DNA from 2 places in the Psychrobacillus sp. FSL W7-1457 genome. Region 2 is predicted to be linked to the other one. Evidence: a T-box and tRNA genes for the amino acid it is inferred to sense, from the RefSeq annotation. Region 2 holds a T-box; the other holds one or more tRNA genes.
What was found. A T-box is a leader RNA that pairs with one kind of tRNA and senses whether it is charged. The one in region 2 lies ahead of alaS (alanine--tRNA ligase), so its partner is inferred to be a tRNA-Ala.

Region 1: it has a tRNA-Ala gene. The T-box ahead of alaS (alanine--tRNA ligase) is inferred to sense a tRNA for this amino acid. The anticodon was not compared.

The regions. Positions count from the first base shown of each region.
Region 1 is NZ_CP151993.1:2,692,357-2,702,790, reverse strand. It holds rRNA gene NSQ95_RS13235 (23S ribosomal RNA) at 1-2,135, shown strand, start outside; rRNA gene rrf (5S ribosomal RNA) at 2,257-2,372, shown strand; tRNA gene NSQ95_RS13225 (tRNA-Val) at 2,396-2,471, shown strand; tRNA gene NSQ95_RS13220 (tRNA-Thr) at 2,485-2,560, shown strand; tRNA gene NSQ95_RS13215 (tRNA-Lys) at 2,567-2,639, shown strand; tRNA gene NSQ95_RS13210 (tRNA-Leu) at 2,662-2,746, shown strand; tRNA gene NSQ95_RS13205 (tRNA-Gly) at 2,764-2,838, shown strand; tRNA gene NSQ95_RS13200 (tRNA-Leu) at 2,853-2,941, shown strand; tRNA gene NSQ95_RS13195 (tRNA-Arg) at 2,958-3,034, shown strand; tRNA gene NSQ95_RS13190 (tRNA-Pro) at 3,044-3,120, shown strand; tRNA gene NSQ95_RS13185 (tRNA-Ala) at 3,138-3,213, shown strand; tRNA gene NSQ95_RS13180 (tRNA-Met) at 3,241-3,314, shown strand; tRNA gene NSQ95_RS13175 (tRNA-Ile) at 3,321-3,397, shown strand; tRNA gene NSQ95_RS13170 (tRNA-Ser) at 3,410-3,502, shown strand; tRNA gene NSQ95_RS13165 (tRNA-Met) at 3,607-3,683, shown strand; tRNA gene NSQ95_RS13160 (tRNA-Asp) at 3,687-3,762, shown strand; tRNA gene NSQ95_RS13155 (tRNA-Phe) at 3,906-3,981, shown strand; tRNA gene NSQ95_RS13150 (tRNA-Gly) at 3,990-4,063, shown strand; tRNA gene NSQ95_RS13145 (tRNA-Ile) at 4,070-4,146, shown strand; tRNA gene NSQ95_RS13140 (tRNA-Asn) at 4,151-4,225, shown strand; tRNA gene NSQ95_RS13135 (tRNA-Ser) at 4,233-4,323, shown strand; tRNA gene NSQ95_RS13130 (tRNA-Glu) at 4,331-4,402, shown strand; gene NSQ95_RS13125 (1,4-dihydroxy-2-naphthoate polyprenyltransferase) at 4,917-5,828, opposite strand; gene NSQ95_RS13120 (isochorismate synthase) at 5,981-7,342, shown strand; gene menD (2-succinyl-5-enolpyruvyl-6-hydroxy-3-cyclohexene-1-carboxylic-acid synthase) at 7,335-9,047, shown strand; gene menH (2-succinyl-6-hydroxy-2,4-cyclohexadiene-1-carboxylate synthase) at 9,035-9,859, shown strand; gene menB (1,4-dihydroxy-2-naphthoyl-CoA synthase) at 9,856-10,434, shown strand, end outside.
Region 2 is NZ_CP151993.1:2,319,278-2,329,711, forward strand. It holds gene mltG (endolytic transglycosylase MltG) at 1-103, opposite strand, end outside; gene NSQ95_RS11320 (DUF1292 domain-containing protein) at 201-494, opposite strand; gene ruvX (Holliday junction resolvase RuvX) at 506-925, opposite strand; gene NSQ95_RS11330 (IreB family regulatory phosphoprotein) at 928-1,194, opposite strand; gene alaS (alanine--tRNA ligase) at 1,271-3,904, opposite strand; T-box leader at 3,990-4,205, opposite strand; gene NSQ95_RS11340 (ATP-dependent RecD-like DNA helicase) at 4,244-6,688, opposite strand; gene NSQ95_RS11345 (tetratricopeptide repeat protein) at 6,709-7,365, opposite strand; gene mnmA (tRNA 2-thiouridine(34) synthase MnmA) at 7,380-8,495, opposite strand; gene NSQ95_RS11355 (cysteine desulfurase family protein) at 8,514-9,647, opposite strand; gene NSQ95_RS11360 (Rrf2 family transcriptional regulator) at 9,665-10,087, opposite strand.

The sequences.
Region 1 (10,434 bases), 370 kb from region 2:
AAAAGTGCGGGGATGAGGTGTGGGTAGCGGAGAAATTCCAATCGAACCTGGAGATAGCTGGTTCTCTCCGAAATAGCTTTAGGGCTAGCCTCAAACGTTAGAATCTTGGAGGTAGAGCACTGTTTGGACTAGGGGCCCATCCCGGGTTACCGAATTCAGACAAACTCCGAATGCCAATGATTTATGTTTGGGAGTCAGACTGCGAGTGATAAGATCCGTAGTCAAGAGGGAAACAGCCCAGACCACCAGCTAAGGTCCCAAAGTATTTGTTAAGTGGAAAAGGATGTGGCGTTGCTTAGACAACCAGGATGTTGGCTTAGAAGCAGCCATCATTTAAAGAGTGCGTAATAGCTCACTGGTCGAGTGACGCTGCGCCGAAAATGTATCGGGGCTAAACAAATCACCGAAGCTGTGGATTGATACCTTTGGTATCAGTGGTAGGAGAGCGTTCTAAGGGCGTTGAAGTCAGACCGGAAGGACTGGTGGAGCGCTTAGAAGTGAGAATGCCGGTATGAGTAGCGAAAGATGGGTGAGAATCCCATCCACCGTATGACTAAGGTTTCCTGAGGAAGGCTCGTCCGCTCAGGGTTAGTCGGGACCTAAGTCGAGGCCGATAGGCGTAGACGATGGACAACAGGTTGATATTCCTGTACCACCACCCCACCGTTTGAGTGATGGGGGGACGCAGTAGGATAGGGTAAGCGTGCTGTTGGTTATGCACGTCCAAGCAGTGAGGTGTGAGTGTAGGCAAATCCGCACTCTGTAACATTGAGCTGTGATGGCAAGGACGTATGTCCGGAGTTCCTGATTTCACACTGCCAAGAAAAGCCTCTAACGAGGTGGGAGGTGCCCGTACCGCAAACCGACACAGGTAGTCGAGGAGAGAATCCTAAGGTGAGCGAGAGAACTCTCGTTAAGGAACTCGGCAAAATGACCCCGTAACTTCGGGAGAAGGGGTGCTCTTTTGGGTGAATAGCCTAGAAGAGCCGCAGTGAATAGGCCCAGGCGACTGTTTAGCAAAAACACAGGTCTCTGCAAAACCGTAAGGTGAAGTATAGGGGCTGACGCCTGCCCGGTGCTGGAAGGTTAAGAGGAGTGCTTAGCGCAAGCGAAGGTGCGAATTGAAGCCCCAGTAAACGGCGGCCGTAACTATAACGGTCCTAAGGTAGCGAAATTCCTTGTCGGGTAAGTTCCGACCCGCACGAAAGGCGTAACGATCTGGGCACTGTCTCAACGAGAGACTCGGTGAAATTATAGTACCTGTGAAGATGCAGGTTACCCGCGACAGGACGGAAAGACCCCGTGGAGCTTTACTGTAGCTTGATATTGAATTTTGGTGCAACTTGTACAGGATAGGTAGGAGCCTTAGAGCCCGGAGCGCCAGCTTCGGAGGAGGCGTCGGTGGGATACTACCCTGGTTGTATTGAAATTCTAACCCATACCCGTAACCCGGGTAGGAGACAGTGTCAGGCGGGCAGTTTGACTGGGGCGGTCGCCTCCTAAAGTGTAACGGAGGCGCCCAAAGGTTCCCTCAGAATGGTTGGAAATCATTCGAAGAGTGTAAAGGCAGAAGGGAGCTTGACTGCGAGACCTACAAGTCGAGCAGGGTCGAAAGACGGGCTTAGTGATCCGGTGGTTCCGCATGGAAGGGCCATCGCTCAACGGATAAAAGCTACCCCGGGGATAACAGGCTTATCTCCCCCAAGAGTCCACATCGACGGGGAGGTTTGGCACCTCGATGTCGGCTCATCGCATCCTGGGGCTGTAGTCGGTCCCAAGGGTTGGGCTGTTCGCCCATTAAAGCGGTACGCGAGCTGGGTTCAGAACGTCGTGAGACAGTTCGGTCCCTATCCGTCGTGGGCGTAGGAAATTTGAGAGGAGCTGTCCTTAGTACGAGAGGACCGGGATGGACACACCGCTGGTGTACCAGTTGTTCTGCCAAGGGCATCGCTGGGTAGCTATGTGTGGACGGGATAAGTGCTGAAAGCATCTAAGCACGAAGCCCCCCTCAAGATGAGATTTCCCATTACGCAAGTAAGTAAGATCCCTCAAAGACGATGAGGTAGATAGGTTCGGGGTGGAAGCGTGGCGACACGTGCAGCTGACGAATACTAATCGATCGAGGACTTAACCAAATTGTTTGTTTCTAAGATGTCAGTTTATTCAGTTTTGAAAGAATAAATTTTTATTAAATTAATGCTTGTAATAATCTACATAGTTGATATAATAGAACTTGTCTTTCAATAATTATTCAAGTCTAGTGATGATGGCGAAGAGGTCACACCCGTTCCCATACCGAACACGGAAGTTAAGCTCTTCAGCGCCGATGGTAGTTGGGGGTCTCCCCCTGCAAGAGTAGGACGTCGCTGGGCTTGCAATAAAAAAATATTACCCAGGAGGATTAGCTCAGCTGGGAGAGCATCTGCCTTACAAGCAGAGGGTCGGCGGTTCGAGCCCGTCATCCTCCACCATAATTTTACTCCTGCCGGAGTAGCTCAACTGGTAGAGCAACTGACTTGTAATCAGTAGGTTGAGGGTTCAAGTCCTTTCTCCGGCACCATTTTCCGAGCCATTAGCTCAGTTGGTAGAGCATCTGACTTTTAATCAGAGGGTCGAAGGTTCGAGTCCTTCATGGCTCATTCACTTTTGTGAAATAAATATGCGGGTGTGGCGGAACTGGCAGACGCACTAGACTTAGGATCTAGCGCCGCAAGGCGTGGGGGTTCGACTCCCTTCACCCGCACCATTTAATTTAATAACCGAGCGGAAGTAGTTCAGTGGTAGAACACCACCTTGCCAAGGTGGGGGTCGCGAGTTCGAACCTCGTCTTCCGCTCCAAAGATTCACTAAGTGCCGGGGTGGCGGAACTGGCAGACGCACAGGACTTAAAATCCTGCGGTAGGTGACTACCGTACCGGTTCGATTCCGGTCCTCGGCACCACTTTTAAGTAACATTAGCGCCCGTAGCTCAATTGGATAGAGCGTCTGACTACGGATCAGAAGGTTGTGGGTTCGACTCCTGCCGGGCGCGCCAATATATATACGGGAAGTAGCTCAGCTTGGTAGAGCACTTGGTTTGGGACCAAGGGGTCGCAGGTTCGAATCCTGTCTTCCCGACCAGTTATTAATAAAAATTTGGGGCCTTAGCTCAGCTGGGAGAGCGCCTGCCTTGCACGCAGGAGGTCAGCGGTTCGATCCCGCTAGGCTCCACCAAATATAAAATTTTCTTTTAAAGTTCCTGGCGGCGTAGCTCAGCTGGCTAGAGCATTCGGTTCATACCCGAAAGGTCGTGGGTTCGACTCCCTCTGCCGCCATCTTAAGGACCTTTAGCTCAGTTGGTTAGAGCAGACGGCTCATAACCGTCCGGTCGCAGGTTCGAGTCCTGCAAGGTCCACCAACATAATTTTTCGGAGGAATACCCAAGTCTGGCTGAAGGGATCGGTCTTGAAAACCGACAGGCGGGTCATACCGCGCGGGGGTTCGAATCCCTCTTCCTCCTCCATCTTATTGTTAGTGGGAAATTATACATAACATCTATGCAAGTAAGCTTGGAAACGGAAAAGTTATTAAATACATAGTTGATTTAAATTTCAACGATTTTATTGTCGCGGGGTGGAGCAGTTCGGTAGCTCGTCGGGCTCATAACCCGAAGGTCACAGGTTCAAATCCTGTCCCCGCAACCAAATGGTCCCGTGGTGTAGCGGTTAACATGCCTGCCTGTCACGCAGGAGATCGCCGGTTCGATCCCGGTCGGGACCGCCATTTATTATTCAATATGTTAGAGATTTAGGATAAGCAAGCAAATCGAGGAAGCAATCGAACGAAAGAAGAAGCGTACTAAAGTACGTGACTGAATGAGTGAGTGAAGCTGACAAAGAGTTGTGCCGCTTAGCGTAAATCGAAGAGGCTCAGTAGCTCAGTCGGTAGAGCAAAGGACTGAAAATCCTTGTGTCGGCGGTTCGATTCCGTCCTGAGCCACCATTTATCACGCGGGTGTAGTTTAGTGGTAAAACCTCAGCCTTCCAAGCTGATGATGAGAGTTCGATTCTCTTCACCCGCTCCAATTAATGGGCCTATAGCTCAGCTGGTTAGAGCGCACGCCTGATAAGCGTGAGGTCGATGGTTCGAGTCCATTTAGGCCCACCATTATTCCGAAGTAGCTCAGTGGTAGAGCAATCGGCTGTTAACCGATTGGTCGTAGGTTCGAGTCCTACCTTCGGAGCCATATATATGGGGAAGTACTCAAGTGGCTGAAGAGGCGCCCCTGCTAAGGGTGTAGGTCGGGCAACCGGCGCGAGGGTTCAAATCCCTCCTTCTCCGCCATATATAAGGCCCCTTGGTCAAGCGGTTAAGACACCGCCCTTTCACGGCGGTAACACGGGTTCGAATCCCGTAGGGGTCATAACTTTAAAAAGACAATCACTTCGGTGGTTGTCTTTTTTATTTTATCTTTATGATATGTAAGGATCGTTATAACACTGCAGGTCCTTAAGGGAAGAGGTATTAAGAAAAGTAATGTATTTATTGTAGTAAATCTATACTGCACTTAATTATAATAACTTCCCTGTCATGTTTGTGAAATTCCTTTCAAATATTGTTAGCAGAACGATTACATTAAAGTGATCGAGTAGGTTCTACATTATAGCATTTGGAGCGTTATCTTCTTGTGAAGAGATTTACTCCTAAAAGTTCTTCCACCGACCGATTATCAGGTAAAACCGACCGATTGTTGAAGGGAACCAACCGATTATTATGCCTAACCGACCGATTATTGAACAAAACCGTCCGATTCTAAAGAAACTACTCAAAATCTATTATTTGGTTAGATTTTTCTTTCTTCGTTTACACTTCTCCAACCTCTAATTTAAACTTCACAAATAAAAAAGCCAGGAAGCGTTTAACTTCCTGACTGATCATCATATTAAAAATCCTATTAACAAGCCAATACCTAAAAGAAATACGAAAATGGTATTGGTAAGTGCGGTGTTTTTCATTGCTAATCCAACTTCAAGGTGATTCTCTTTAGATTTAAATAGCTTTATAGCATCTAGTGGTTTCTTAGCACTTAGGAAGACTAGTAAAGCCCAAGGTGTAATAATTTGTAGAATTACTAGTAAGATGATCCATACATAAGAAACGATAAAAAATAAGGCTAACACATTAATAGCATTGTCTCTACCTATTAAGATAGCCATTGTTTTCCTACCGCCTTTTGTATCCTCTACAATATCTCGAATATTATTAGAAAGCATAATAGCAGCGACAAGCAGAGTGCTAGGGATAGATAGGAACAAGGCAAAGTTTGGTATAGAACCTACCTGAATGTATGTAGCAATTAAAACAATAAACATTCCCATAACCACGCCACTGAATAGTTCTCCAAACGGTGTATAAGCTATTGGGTAAGGTCCACCGGTATATAAGTATCCAATGAGCATACAAACGGCACCAATGATCAATAAAAGCCAAGATGATTGGGAACAAATATAAATACCTAACAGAGCGGCTAGGACGTATAGTACTAAGGCTAGTTGAAGCACTGTCTTTGGTTTGACACCATTGCGGACTATTGCGCCACCAATGCCGATAGATTCTTCACTATCTAGACCTCTTTCAAAGTCGTAGTACTCATTAAACATATTCGTAGCAGCTTGTATAAACAAGCACGCAATGAGCATTGCTAAGAATAAAGGCCAATCAATATTTACGTAATAAAGGGCAATCATTGTACCTAAAAATACAGGGGCAAACGATGCAGTTAACGTGTGTGGTCTTGTTAACTTCCACCATATACGCCAGCCTTTATCAGCTTGTAGTTCTTGTGACATATAAATTTCTCTCCTTTTAAAGAATCAACTTCAATTTTAGCATACATTTGTAGCTAAATGTGTGCCGAAACGCGGAGAAAGTTGTATGATAAAGGGTAGAGTAATAAAACATGAACTTAAACTAGCAGGTAATTTATACGGAGGTCATATATATGCCGAACACCACCGGGCAAAATAAATCAACATTACGTTTTTATACAGAAACAATAGAAGTATCTAGAATGTCTGCTCATGCTTTTTTTGAGGCAGGAGAGGATTACTATAAAGGGAAACGATTCTTTTGGCAAAACAAAGAGAAAACGTTCACATTGGTTGGACTTGGACATGCCTATGTTCTGTCTAATGATTTAGAGAAAAATAGATACACCGATATAGCTCAAAAATGGGACGACCTTTGTGCATGCTCATTAATAGAGAAAGCAGATGTGTCTCCAATTCTATTTGGTGGATTCTCTTTCGATCCTTCAAATAATATATCATCGGAATGGAATAGCTTCCCGTCTAGTTTTTTTGCTGTGGCTACATTTCAATTAGTCATACAGGACGACCAGGCTTTTGTAAGTATTCATCATATTACAGAGGAAGAGGACAGCTCTGCAGCTTTTGAGCGTTTACGTATAGAAAGAGATACATTAATTCATACAGCTCAAGTGAAAGAACTAAAGGTCCATAAAAAGCCACATCTTCTTCAACGAGAAGATAGATTAAAGGAAGAATACTTATCAGCGGTTGAAACTGTAACGGAAAGAATTCGTAATAAGGAAGTAAACAAGGTAGTCATTGGGCGCTCCCTAAAGTTAACCTTTGATGATATCTTTTCACCATCTACAGCAATTTACAATGCATCGATGGAGCAACCTGAAAGTTATTTATTTGGTCTTGAGAAAGAAGACAAGACTTTCTTTGGGGCGACTCCAGAGAGATTAGTAAAACTGGAAAATGGCAAGGTTGAATCTGCTGGTTTGGCTGGATCCGTTCGAAGAGGAAAAGACCAAGTGGAAGATAAGAAGCTTGGAGATGCGCTATTATCGGATAATAAAAACTTAATGGAACATGAATATGTTGTTCAGATGATTAGAAAAGTATTTGAGCAATATTGTGAGCAGGTTAAGATTCCAGCTAGACCAAAGCTTATGAAAATAAGAGATATTCAGCACTTGTTTACACCTATAGAGGGAAAAATTAAAGGAAGCTCTTCTCTTTTCGAGTTTGTAGAAGCTATGCATCCGACACCAGCACTTGGTGGTGAACCTCGACAAGAGGCCATTGAGATTATTAGAGAATCTGAACAAATGAACCGTGGTTACTATGCCGCTCCAATCGGCTGGGTGAATGCCGAGGGAGATGGAGAGTTTGCGGTAGGTATTCGTTCCGCTCTCATAGAAAACCAATACGCTTATTTATATGCTGGAGGCGGATTAGTTTCCGAGTCCACCTCTTTAGAAGAGTTTGAAGAAACAAGAGTCAAATTCCGACCAATGCTTCGAACTTTGGGAGGAAATATGAATGACTAACGCGAGCTTTCTAACATCTTATGTCAATCAATTTGTAGAAACTATTAAACAAGCGGGCATAGAGGATATCGTGCTATGCCCAGGATCTAGATCCACTCCTTTAGCATATGGGTTTGCAAAAACGACAGGCTTTAACTTATATAGACAAATTGATGAGCGTTCTGCAGGATATTTTGCTTTAGGAATTGCCAAAGCGAAAAAGAACCCTGTTGTTCTATTGTGTACTTCTGGTACTGCTGCTGCGAATTTCTTTCCGGCGATAGTGGAAGCATATTATGCAAGAATACCATTACTTATTGTGACAGCGGATCGCCCACATGAACTTAGAGAGGTAGGTGCTCCTCAAGCGATAGACCAAATACATCTATTTGGTAAGCATGTAAAATGGTCGGTTGATTTTCCCTTACCTGAGGAAAGAGAAGAAAGCCTCGCGTTTATAGAGAGACATATTCATCGTGCAGTTTCTTCTACTAGGAATGCACCGATGGGACCAGTTCATATCAACGTGCCGTTTCGTGAGCCACTATTGTTAGAAATGGATCGGCCTGCTTCCGTGCCTCAAATGCAGCAAACAGAATTAGGGATGCTTGTGCCAAGTAAAGAATGCATCCATTGGTATACTCAGTTAATAACAGACACAGAGAAGGGACTTATTATTGCAGGGGATTCCTTAAACTCAACAGTAGGTTTCTGGGAGTTTGTGAAAGCTATACAATGGCCAGTACTAGCGGATCCATTGTCCACGCTTCGAAGTAATGTACCTAAGGATTGTATGCATTTATGTATAGACCAATATGACGCTATTTTAAAAAGTGAAGTGTTTATGCAATCAGCTATCCCTAATGCTGTCATTCGTTTTGGAGCTCAGCCGGTTTCTAAGCCTCTTATGAAGTTTTTAGAGGCAAACCCTCCTAAAACCTTTATAGCTGTAGATGAAAGCCCATTATTTAGAGACTCTCTTCATGTCGTAACCCATCACTTACAAGTAGATCCGTCATCTCTTTGGTTGCAGGTAGGAGAAAAACAACCATCTAGCTATCTAGAAAATTGGTCTAAGGCCAATGATATAGCAACGAATCATATTCAGACGTATATTTCAGAGCAAACAGACGAGGGTGCCTTAGCAGGAACATTATTTGAGGTGCTTCCAGACAAAACGGATTTAATAGCTAGTAGCAGCATGCCTATACGTGATGTAGATACCTTTTTCAATAAAACCGCTAAGGATATCCATGTATATGCCAATAGAGGAACAAACGGAATTGATGGAGTCGTGTCTACTGCTTTAGGAATTCAAGTAGCAACTAAAAGACCTGGCTATCTATTAATCGGGGATTTGGCATTTCTCCATGATGTAAATGGATTAATAGTCACTCGTTTTAGCGAAACAGATTTAACCATTGTTATTATGAATAATGATGGAGGGGGCATATTCTCTTACTTGCCACAATCTACGGAAACTAATTACTTTGAGCATTTGTTCGGGACACCTACAGGGCTTGAATTTTCAGCTATTGCTACTATGTACGATGCTCAATATGATGTAGTACATACTAAGGAAGATTTTCAAGCTGTCTTAAGTAAGGATAAAACGAAGAATATTCGTATGATTGAAGTTCGTACAGATCGACAGAACAATACAGAAACTCATCGAAAGCTTTGGGCAGCAATCACTAAGGAGCTGGATGTCACTTGGAAAGCTTAATAACCGTTAGGTCCATTCAAATGAAAGTTAATAGGTACAATACAGGTGCCGAGAAGAAGGCAGTCTTTCTGCATGGATTTACTGGATCTAGTAGGACATGGGAGGAAGTTATTGCTTCTCTAGATCCTTCTATTGAGCTGCTAACCATTGATTTAATTGGCCACGGGGAAAGTGACAAGCCTGAAAATGCTAGCCGTTACTTTGCTGGGGAGCAGGTGGAGGATCTCCATGCACTAATCCAACAGATAGGCTGGGATCATTTTACGCTTATAGGGTATTCTATGGGTGGTAGATTGGCACTTGCCTATGCAAGTAAGTATGAGGTCGACTGTTTAATACTAGAAAGCAGTTCTCCAGGCATAAAGGATGAGGAAGCTCGTATACAAAGAAAATTAGCGGATAGCAAGCTGGCTGAAAAAATTCTAGTAGACGGTGTCCTTGCATTTACAGATCACTGGGAGCAGATCCCTTTGTTTGATTCGCAAAAGAGTTTATCACTGAAGAAGCAGCAACAGATAAGAGAAGAGCGAATATCTCAAACAGCAATGGGTTTGTCGAATAGCTTGACGGGATTTAGCACTGGAGTGCAGCCTTCGTTATGGGATAAGCTAGGCTCTCTTGAATTTCCAGTAATCATGTTAACGGGAGAGCTAGATAAGAAGTTCTGTGAAATTGCTAAAAAGATGTTAGCTATATTACCAAATGCTGACTGGAAAATAATAAATGGTGTGGGCCATGCAATTCATGTGGAAAATCCCAAATTGTTTGCTACAATAGTAGAGGATATAATTTTGAAGGAGGATGTAAGATGACTCGTGAATGGACAACATTACATACATATGAAGACATTAAATATGAATTCTATAATGGAATTGCTAAAGTAACGATTAATCGCCCAGAAGTGCGAAATGCTTTCCGTCCTAAAACAGTGATGGAAATGATCGACGCATTTTCTCGCGCACGCGATGACAAAAATGTTGGTGTAATTATTCTAACTGGAGAAGGCGAAAAAGCTTTCTGTTCTGGTGGAGACCAAAAGGTTCGCGGACATGGTGGATACGTAGGAGAGGATGAAATTCCTCGTCTAAACGTATTAGACCTACAACGTTTAATCCGTATAATTCCTAAGCCAGTTGTAGCTATGGTAGCTGGATATGCAATTGGTGGAGGTCATGTATTACACGTAGTTTGTGACTTAACAATCGCTGCGGACAATGCTATTTTTGGACAAACTGGTCCAAACGTAGGCTCCTTTGATGCTGGATATGGTTCAGGCTATTTAGCTCGTATCATTGGTCACAAGAAAGCACGTGAAATTTGGTACCTATGCCGTCAATATGATGCAAAACAAGCGTTAGATATGGGCTTAGTTAACACTGTTGTTCCT
Region 2 (10,434 bases):
GAACTAATGCAATTATCATTACTATTTTTCTAACAAGTTTTACTTCTTTTTTTTTGTTTTTCATCTGATCAAACATTATCTCTTTTTTTGATTTGTTTTCCACGGGCTTTCCCCCTTTATTCTCCCTTATTATACATGATGCTTCACAAAAAGAAAAAGGATGGAATGAGAATACTCAGTCCACCCTTTTTAGATTTGAATTAGTCTTCGTCTTCTTCTGTTTCATCTAAAAATGTGTTTAACATTTCTTCGATCATATCCCATTCAGCATCTGTCTCGATTGGATGTAAATCTCCATCTTCTCCGTTTTCATTTGGAGTGAAAGAAGAAGCATGAATTTCTATTTCTTCGTTCTCATCTTCTTCAGCACCGATTGGGTAGTAAAGTACATAAGATTTACCGAATTCATCTGATTCAAATGTAAATAATACGTTACAAAGCTGTTCATTTCCGTTGTCATCAACGATTGTGATATTTTCTTGTCCGTGGTCCATTTGTGGTCACCTCATCTGTTTTTTCTATCAAGATATCCTTGTAAAATCATTACAGCAGCCATTTTGTCAATAACTAGCTTGCGTTTTTTACGACTAACATCCGCATCTATTAACATACGTTCTGCAGCCATAGTTGTCAATCTTTCATCCCATAATGTTACTGGAAAGTTATATTTATCAGTTAACAGCTTGGCGAATTGTTCCGAAGCTTCTGCACGCGGTCCGATAGAATTATTCATGTTTTTAGGAAAACCTACAACGAACTCACTCACTTGATGTTGTTTTACCAATTCATCAATTCGTTCCATCCCAAATTCTTGTGCATCTTCGTTAATTTTAATCGTTTCAATTCCCTGGGCTGTCCAACCGAGGGCATCACTTATTGCAATGCCCACGGTGCGAGAACCGACATCTAAACCCATTATTCTCATAATTACGCCTCATTATTCTTTTTAATATAGAACTTAACTAGCTCCTCTAAAATTTCATCTCGTTCTAATTTACGGATCATATTTCGAGCATCTTGATGGCGAGGAATATAAGCTGGATCACCAGAAAGTAAATAGCCAACAATTTGATTTATAGAGTTATACCCTTTTTCCTCTAATGCAGAGTGAACCTGAAGCATCACATGTTTGACTTCTTGTTCCATCGATTCCTCTGGGAAATTGAATTTCATTGTTTTATCAAATGAACTCATGATCAGCACCTCGCTTTCAAATTGGTAATAATGTTTGCTTAGTTATTTGTTAAGTATACCCTATTTTTGAAATAGTTTAAACTGATTTGATATATTCGTAAACGGAGTTAAGTGCAAGCTCCAGCTTACTTGCGTCTTTAGCCCCAGCCATGGCAAAGTCCGGACGACCCCCACCTTTACCTCCACATTGTTCAGCGACTAGTTTGACAATATTTCCAGCATGGTAGTTCCCACCTACTAAATCCTTAGTCACTCCAGCAGAAATCATTACTTTTTCCTCATCTACTGCACCTAAAACTATGACAGCATTATCCATTTTTTGTTTTAAATCATCCATCATTTGTCTTAGCTGATTATTATCCTTAGCATCTACTTTAACAGAGAGCACAGTAATGTCATTAATAGTTTGAGCTGATGATAAAACGGAAGATGCCTGACTATTAGCGATTTTAGCAGATAAGGATTCATTTTCTCTTTGAATGTTTTTCAATTCACTTAACAATTGAGAAACCTTCATAACTAAATCCTTTGGTTGAGCTTTTACTAGTGAAGCAGCTTCCGTAAGAAGCATTTCTTCCTCTTTAATAACCTCAAACGCACCTTTTCCAGTAACTGCTTCGATACGACGTGTTCCTGCACCGATACCGCCTTCAGAAAGGATTTTAAAGTAACCTATCTCAGAGGTGTTTTTCACATGCACTCCACCGCAAAGCTCTAATGAATAAGCTCCCATTTGAACTACTCTCACAATATCTCCATATTTTTCTCCGAAAAGAGCCATGGCACCCATATTTTTTGCCTCTTCAATATTGTGATATCCAGTTACTACCGGGATATTATCCCACACCTTTTCATTAACTATACGCTCGATTGTTTCTAACTCTTCTTTCGTTACTTGCCCAAAATGAGAAAAGTCAAAGCGTAAACGATCTGGTCCAACATATGAGCCAGCTTGGTTTACATGTGTTCCTAGAACGTCTTTTAAAGCTTGATGTAGGATATGTGTTGCTGAGTGATTCTTTATAGTATGCCCTCTTAATGTTTGATCTACTGTAGCTACTATGTCAGCCCCAGCCGTCATTTCTCCAGACTCAATAATAACAGTGTGTAGATTTTGACCATTTGGAGCTTTTTGAACATCCTTTACAAAACCACGGAAATTATCATTTTCAATTGTTCCATGATCTGCTATTTGACCCCCACTTTCCGCATAGAAAGGTGTCTGGGTTAAAATAATTTTCACTTCATCGCCTTCTTGTGCAGAATTAACTAATTCTTGCCCAAGTACAATAGAGGTAACCTTTGTAGTGACACTTAACGTATCGTAGCCAACAAACTCACTTTCATCTTGTAAGTTACTAAAAACAGCAGATTGCACCTGCATAGAATCTACATTCTGACGAGCAGCACGTGCTCTAGAACGTTGAGCTTCCATTTCAGCTTTAAAGCCCTCATGATCAACTGTCATATTTGCTTCTTCTGCATATTCCTCTGTTAACTCAATCGGGAAACCGTATGTGTCATAAAGTGTAAAAGTAGTTGTTCCAGGTATAAATGATTCACCTTTTGAACGCTGCTCCTCAATTACTTTTTCTAAAATGCTAAGCCCGTCATGTAGTGTTTCATGGAATCTTTCTTCCTCTGTTTTAATAACACGCATGATGAAGTCTTTTTTCTCTGTAACTTCTGGATAGAAATCCTTCATGATTTCCCCTACTACAGGTACAAGCTCAAATAAAAATGGCTGATCGATACCTAGTTGTTTTGCAAAACGGACAGCTCTACGAAGAAGTCTTCTCAGTACGTAGCCACGTCCTTCATTGGAAGGTAAAGCACCATCTCCAATAGCAAAAGCAACGGTACGAATATGGTCAGCAATTACTTTGAAAGCTACGTCATTTTCCTTGTTTTGGCGATACTTCTTACCAGCAATTGTTTCAGTTTGCTCGATAATTGGCATGAAGAGGTCTGTATCAAAGTTAGTTGGAACATTTTGTACAACACTAGCCATACGCTCCAAGCCCATTCCAGTATCGATGTTTTGCTTTGGTAATGGTGTATATGTGTGATCTGGATTATGGTTAAACTCAGAGAAAACTAAGTTCCAGATTTCTAAATATCGATCATTTTCTCCACCTGGATAAAGTTCTGGATCATTTACATCATTACCATAGGTTTCACCACGGTCATAGAAAATTTCTGAGTTAGGTCCACTCGGTCCTTCTCCAATATCCCAGAAGTTTCCTTCTAAACGAATAATACGCTCTTCTGGAATACCAATTTCATCCTTCCAAATAACATATGCCTCTTCATCTTCTGGATGAATAGTAATAGATAGCTTTTCAGGTTCAAAGCCCATCCACTTTTCATCAGTCAAAAACTCCCAAGCCCAATGAATTGCCTCTTTTTTAAAATATTCACCGATTGAGAAGTTACCTAGCATTTCAAAGAACGTATGATGTCTAGCTGTCTTTCCTACATTTTCAATATCATTTGTACGAATAGATTTTTGTGCATTTGTGATTCTTGGATTTTCTGGAATTACACGTCCATCAAAATATTTTTTTAACGTAGCAACTCCACTATTGATCCAAAGAAGTGAAGCGTCATTAATCGGTACAAGTGGCGCCGATGGTTCCTGTGAGTGACCTTTTTCTATAAAAAAGTCTAAATACATTTGTCTAATTTGTGCACCAGTTAAATGTTTCATTTTTTCTTTCCTCCTAATAAAATTATTCCTCTTTAACAAAAGATTTGACGCTATGCAAAATAAAATAAAAAAAGCCTTCATCCCAAAAAGGGACGAAAGCTATTATTTCGCGGTACCACCCTAGTTACATAATAGAATACAACCTATTATGTCTCTTAAGAATCCTTAACGCAGATTTACGGCAGGTATTAGCTGCACTCAGGAGTAGCTTTCCTAATTGTTATACGCTGGGGATTCTTTCAGCCAAAGGAACCCTTCTCTCTTCAGGTAACAACAGTACTTTCTCCGTCATCATGTTTTTATATGCAATTTTGATTATAATTAACAATTTGTACTATGTCAATCTGTATCTAAGAACTCATATGGGGTAATCCCCTTCATGCCTATAAGAGGATCGATTAAATGATAATTATCTGCTGACAAATATGTTGAGTCCACTTCATCAGCCTCAACAGACAATGTCTCTTCAGTACGACCTTTTTCTGCAGATACAGATGATGTAGATTTTGTCTCTATTTCTTCTTTTTCTTCATCTGATAAACGTTCTTTCAATGTAGTTAAACGCTGCAAGTCATCTGTTCGTTCAACGCCAAATTTAAATACCTCTGGATCTCCACAAAGAATTAAGAAATTTTTAGCGCGAGTAATTCCAGTGTAAAGCAAGTTACGTCTAAGCATTTTCATATAGCTTCTAGTAACAGGCATAATGACTGTTTGGAACTCACTCCCCTGTGATTTATGAACGGAGCAACAATACGCTAGAGTAATTTGATTTAAGTCATTCTTTTCATACGTAACTTCATTGCCATCAAAAGAGACAACAAGCATCTCTTTCTTCTCAACCGTTTCATTGGCTCTAAAAATAGCAACAACTTCCCCCATATCACCATTAAAAACGTTACTTTCCGGTTGATTTACTAGCTGGAGTACTTTATCGCCTATTCGATAAATTGTATCTCCAAAGGTCATTTCCTTACGTGTTCCATCGGTATTCGGATTGACCATCTCTTGAATCATTTTATTTAACGCATCTATTCCAGCAGGCCCTCTATACATAGGAGCTAGCACTTGGATCTCTCGAATGGATTGACCTTTAGACAATGCCGCCTTTAACACTTGTTCTACTACTTTAGGGATTTGTTCAGTAGTTGCCTTGATAAAGGATCGATCTTTTGTTTTAGCGGTAAGTGTAGCAGGTACACTTCCTTGTTTCATTTCATGTGCTAATTCTATAATGGAGGATCCCTCTGATTGTCGATAAATATCCACCAGTTCGACTGTTGGAATTCTTTTAGATGCCAGTAAGTCCTTTAATACCTGACCTGGACCAACAGGTGGGAGCTGGTCTTGGTCACCAACAAAAATAACCTGAGCATCCTTAGGGATAGCTTTTAAAAGCTGATGACCTAGCCAAGTATCTAGCATAGAGGTCTCATCAATAATAACTAGTCTTCCTTCAATTTCTTTACCTTCTGTATCGGTGTCCTCTTGGCCATTAAAACCAAGTAATCTATGAATGGTCATTGCAGGCAGCTCTGTAGATTCACTTAAGCGCTTAGCTGCTCTACCAGTAGGTGCAGCAAGAACAATTGGAAAAGGCTTTTGCTCCTTTGCCCATTCCTTGGGATCTAAGGACAGCCCGTGCAATTCAGAGTATAGTTCTACAATCCCTCGTACAACGGTTGTTTTTCCCGTACCAGGTCCACCCGTTAATAACGTAATATTCGAATTAAGAGCTGTTTCAATAGCCTTGATTTGTGTATTGGCATATTTAACACCAAGACGTTTCTCTAAAGGACCTAAATGCTTCTTAATTTCTTTTAAAGGAAATTGGTGAATATCTTTATCCATTAGTAAAGTTTCTACCTTGGAGCTGATGCCAACCTCTGAAAAATAGAGAGATGGAATATAAAATTTATTTACCTCTCCAACAATCCTGCTTTCCTCAGCTAGCTCTATACAACATTGTGTTATTGACTCATAAGAGATTTCCTCTCTTTGTGCATTTTCAAGCATTCTTTTAACGTCTTCTAAGAGCTGCTCAGCATATTGAAAGACATGGCCCTCACTAAGCGAAGAAGTTTGAAGTAAATGGTATATCGCTGCTTTTATACGGTCTGGATGGTTTCCTTTTATCCCGAGCTTGTAACCTAACTCGTCAGCACGTACAAAACCAACCCCCTCAACATCTTCTATTAAACGATATGGGTTTTCCGTTAACTTAGCAATTGTTTCTTCTCTATAGGCCTGATAGATTTTCATTGCAACTTGGGGACCAAAACCCCACTCATTTAGCTGAATCATAACCTTTTCTAGTCCTAAATTTTGTTCTAATGTGGCTCTAATAGTTTGTTTCTTATCTTCACCTAGCTTTGGAATAATATCTAGAGACGCTGGATCATCTAAAATTCGATTAATCGCATTTTCTCCTAGTTTCTTAACAATTAGCTCCGCGGTCTTCCTACCTATCCCAGGAAACATATCACTAGATAGATAATGAACAATCCCTGTCTCTGTTGCCGGGACCTCCTTTTGGAACGTTTCGACTTGAAACTGTATACCATACTTTGGATGATTTTTTATAACACCTGTAAATTTATACGCTTCTTCTAAAACTAACTGGGGGAAATAACCTGTAACAATTATTTCTTTATCTGTGTATGTAGTATTAGTGGATTTTATCTTTAGTTTAATAATGGAGAAAAGATTTTGCGGATTATGAAAGATAGAGACGATTGGTCGACCTGATATAAATTGTTTTTCGTTATTTATTTCATTTGTCATTTCAATCGTCTCCTAACTTCCTAATTGCGTAGTGAAATCATATCGTATACATATCTAGCTTGATCATAGTTTGGTTGTATTGTAAAAGCTGCTTTTAGATGTTTAAGAGCGCTTTCTGTGTCAGATGTAGACACTGCATATAAAACTCCCATGTTGTAATGGGCATCTGCGTTTTCTGGGTCTAGCTCTAGTATTTCTTTAAAAATTGGTTCTGCTATATCGAACATTTCAAGGCTTGCCAGAGCGATACCATATGTTAGTTTAATCTGAATATCTTGTGTCTCGTCTAATTCGTAAGCTCTTTGAAGATATGGAAGTGCAAGCTTCGTTTGATCAACCTTTTGAAAGCTTTTTCCTAGCATGAAATAAGCATCTGGACCTTCAATACCTTTTGCAATTGCTTTTTCATAAAGCTTCGCAGCTTCTTCAAAACGCTCCGTATTATAATACAAATTAGCTAGGCTATAAAAGGCTGTCGCAGCTTCGTCTAATGTGATTGCCTTTTGAAAAAAGCGTTCAGCACGTTCATTTTCATTCATAGAAGCTAGTAGGTTTCCAAAGTTTATAAAACCAATTGATTCTTCTGGATTTTCTTCAATTGCTTTGTTAAACAATTCTGCTGCTTTTTCATAATTTTCTTCTTGTATTGCTTGTATCCCTAGTTCATTGTAATTCAAATCCAATACCTCCATTAACCAACGTAATCCAATTTAAGTCCATCTTTAAAAACCTCGTCTATCGTCGCTCCACCAAGACACTCATCTCCTTGATAGAAAACAACTGCTTGTCCTGGAGTGATCGCACGAACTGGCTGATCAAATACTACACGAACACGATTTTCAGACAGTAGCTCTACGTGAACTCCGACATCTTCCTGACGATAGCGGAATTTAGCCGTACATGTAAAGGAAGATGGTTTGTCTAGCGTAGTTGTAAATGATAAGTCAGTAGCTGTAAGACTCGTAGAGAACAAGGCGTCATTATTAATATTCTGACCGACTAATAAAACATTTCTTGCTAGGTCTTTTCCGATAACAAACCAAGGGTCTCCAGCTCCACCAATACCTAAACCATGGCGTTGACCAATTGTGTAATACATTAAGCCATCATGTTTACCCATTACTTGACCGTCCATTGTTTCCATAGTACCTTGCTTAGCTGGTAAGTACTGACTTAAAAATTCTTTAAAGTTTCTTTCACCTATAAAGCAAATACCAGTAGAGTCTTTCTTAGTTGCAGTTGCTAAACCTTGTTCTAATGCTATCTCACGGACTTTTTTCTTCTCTAAATGACCGATTGGAAACATGACCTTCTCTAATTGCTCTTGGTTAAGTTGATTTAAGAAATAGGTTTGGTCTTTGTTGTTGTCCTTACCACGCAGCATTCTCGTTTGGCCTTCTTTAACTTCTACTTGTGCATAATGTCCTGTTGCAAGATAATCAGCTCCAAGTGCCAATGCATACTCTAAAAATGCTTTAAATTTAATTTCCTTGTTACACATCACATCAGGGTTTGGCGTTCTTCCCGCCTTATATTCTTCTAAAAAGTAAGAAAATACTTTATCCCAATACTGTTTTTCAAAGTTTACAGCATAATAAGGGATACCAATTTGATTACAAACCTTTATAACATCTTCGTAATCCTCTGTTGCTGTACATACACCATTTTCATCGGTGTCATCCCAGTTTTTCATAAATATACCGATTACATCGTAACCTTGCTCTTTTAGCAGATAGGCCGCTACGGAGGAATCAACTCCTCCAGACATACCTACTACTACTCTTGTATCTTCTTTTTTCTTCATCATTTAACTCACTCTTTTCAGTTATCCAAGAATAATTTTACTTATTTTATTGGCCGCTTCTATTGCTTCTTCTTTTGTATTGTTTAATCCAAAACTGAATCGCACTGAATTTCTCAGCTCAGGTGTTTTTTCACCATACATCGCTACTAGGACGTGCGAAGGGTCAATGGAGCCAGCGGTACAAGCAGAACCACTTGACGCATCAATCCCAGCTAAATCTAACTGTACGAGAAAAGTCTCAACATCTGTTTTGGGGATACTTACATTTACTACATGAGGTAGTAAATTTTCTAGTGATCCATTTATTTTAAACTCTACTCCATTTGTTTGTAATTGCTCAACAAATGTATCTCTTAACGTTCGATAATGCTCGTTGCTTTTTTCAATGTTTTGCTGCTTAATTTCCACTGCTTTTGCAAAGGCAACAATTGCCGGAACATTTTCTGTACCTGCACGTTTTTTGCGCTCCTGCTGACCACCATACAATAATGGTTTAAGGTAAATATCCTTATTTTGATATAGAAAACCGATCCCTTTTGGTCCGTTAATTTTATGGCTGGAGACACTGAGCAAATCGATATAGGTCTCTTTTACATCAATTGAAACACTTCCGTATGCTTGTACTGCATCTGTATGGAAATATGCTTGATGATCCTTTAATATGCTGCCAATTTCTTTTATAGGTTGAATCGTTCCTACCTCGTTATTGGCAAACATAATGGAAACTAAAATAGTATCTTGTCTTAAAGCTTTTTTCAAGTCATCTATACTGATTAAACCTGTTCGATCAACCGGTAAGTAGGTTATTTCAAAGCCTTCTTTTTCAAGCTGCTGACATGCATGCAAGATTGCATGATGCTCAATCTGTGTCGTAATAATATGTTTACCTAAAGCTTTACGGGCATAGGCAGTGCCGAATAATGCGTAGTTGTCTGCTTCTGTCCCACCACTTGTTATAGTTATTTCAATTTCTTGTGCTCCAATAGATTGAGCTAATATTCTTCGAGCATCATCTAATTTTTTTCGAGCAATTCTTCCTGTTTGATGGATACTTGATGCATTGCCATAAACATTATTTATCTCTTCTACTAAAGTATGGACAACTTGCTCTGCCATAGGTGTTGTTGCAGCATGATCTAAATATATTCTATTCATAGTGAACTCTTAACTCCTTATATATAAAACATGTACCCTTCCAAATCAGGGTTTTCTTCTGTGTATTTGGACAAATCTTCAATCGTTGTCGTATCAAGCACATTTTTAACTGCATCACGAATTCTTAACCAAAGCTCGCGCTGTGCTGCTGCTTCCTCATCTATACCTTCTACAATTTGAATTGGACCCTCTAATACACGAATAACGTCGCCAGCAGTTATCTCGTTTGGCGCTTTAGACAGCATATAACCACCATATGCTCCTCTAACGCTTTTTACTAAGCCAGCATTACGTAGGGGTGATACAATTTGTTCTAAGTAAGCTTCAGATAAGGAGTGCTCCGTAGCAATTTGTCGTAAAGCATGTGGACCTTCCCCATACTGTTTCCCTAAAGCTACCATGATGGTAAGTCCATACCGACCCTTTGTTGAAAATTTCAACATTTTCACCTCATTTTAATTTAACAAATTACTTATTTGATCATTCTTAAGTATAATTTTTGCGTTTAATGTTATATTCATCAGGGTATAAAAAATTCTTTCCCTAGTATAGCATAACTCATAGGGCTAACGACTTCAAAATGACTTTTAGTCCCATCTTCTATATAATAAAGGAACAAATGTACGTTTTAAAGTACAAAAAATCATTTGTTTCTTAAATGTCTAAGTTAAAATAATAAAAATGCAACTAGCTGAAGCTTTTAATTTACTGAAATAGCCAAATATATTCTAAAGTCAATTACAATACTTTGTTTTATCACCGTTCGGAGGGATTTATCACCGTTCAG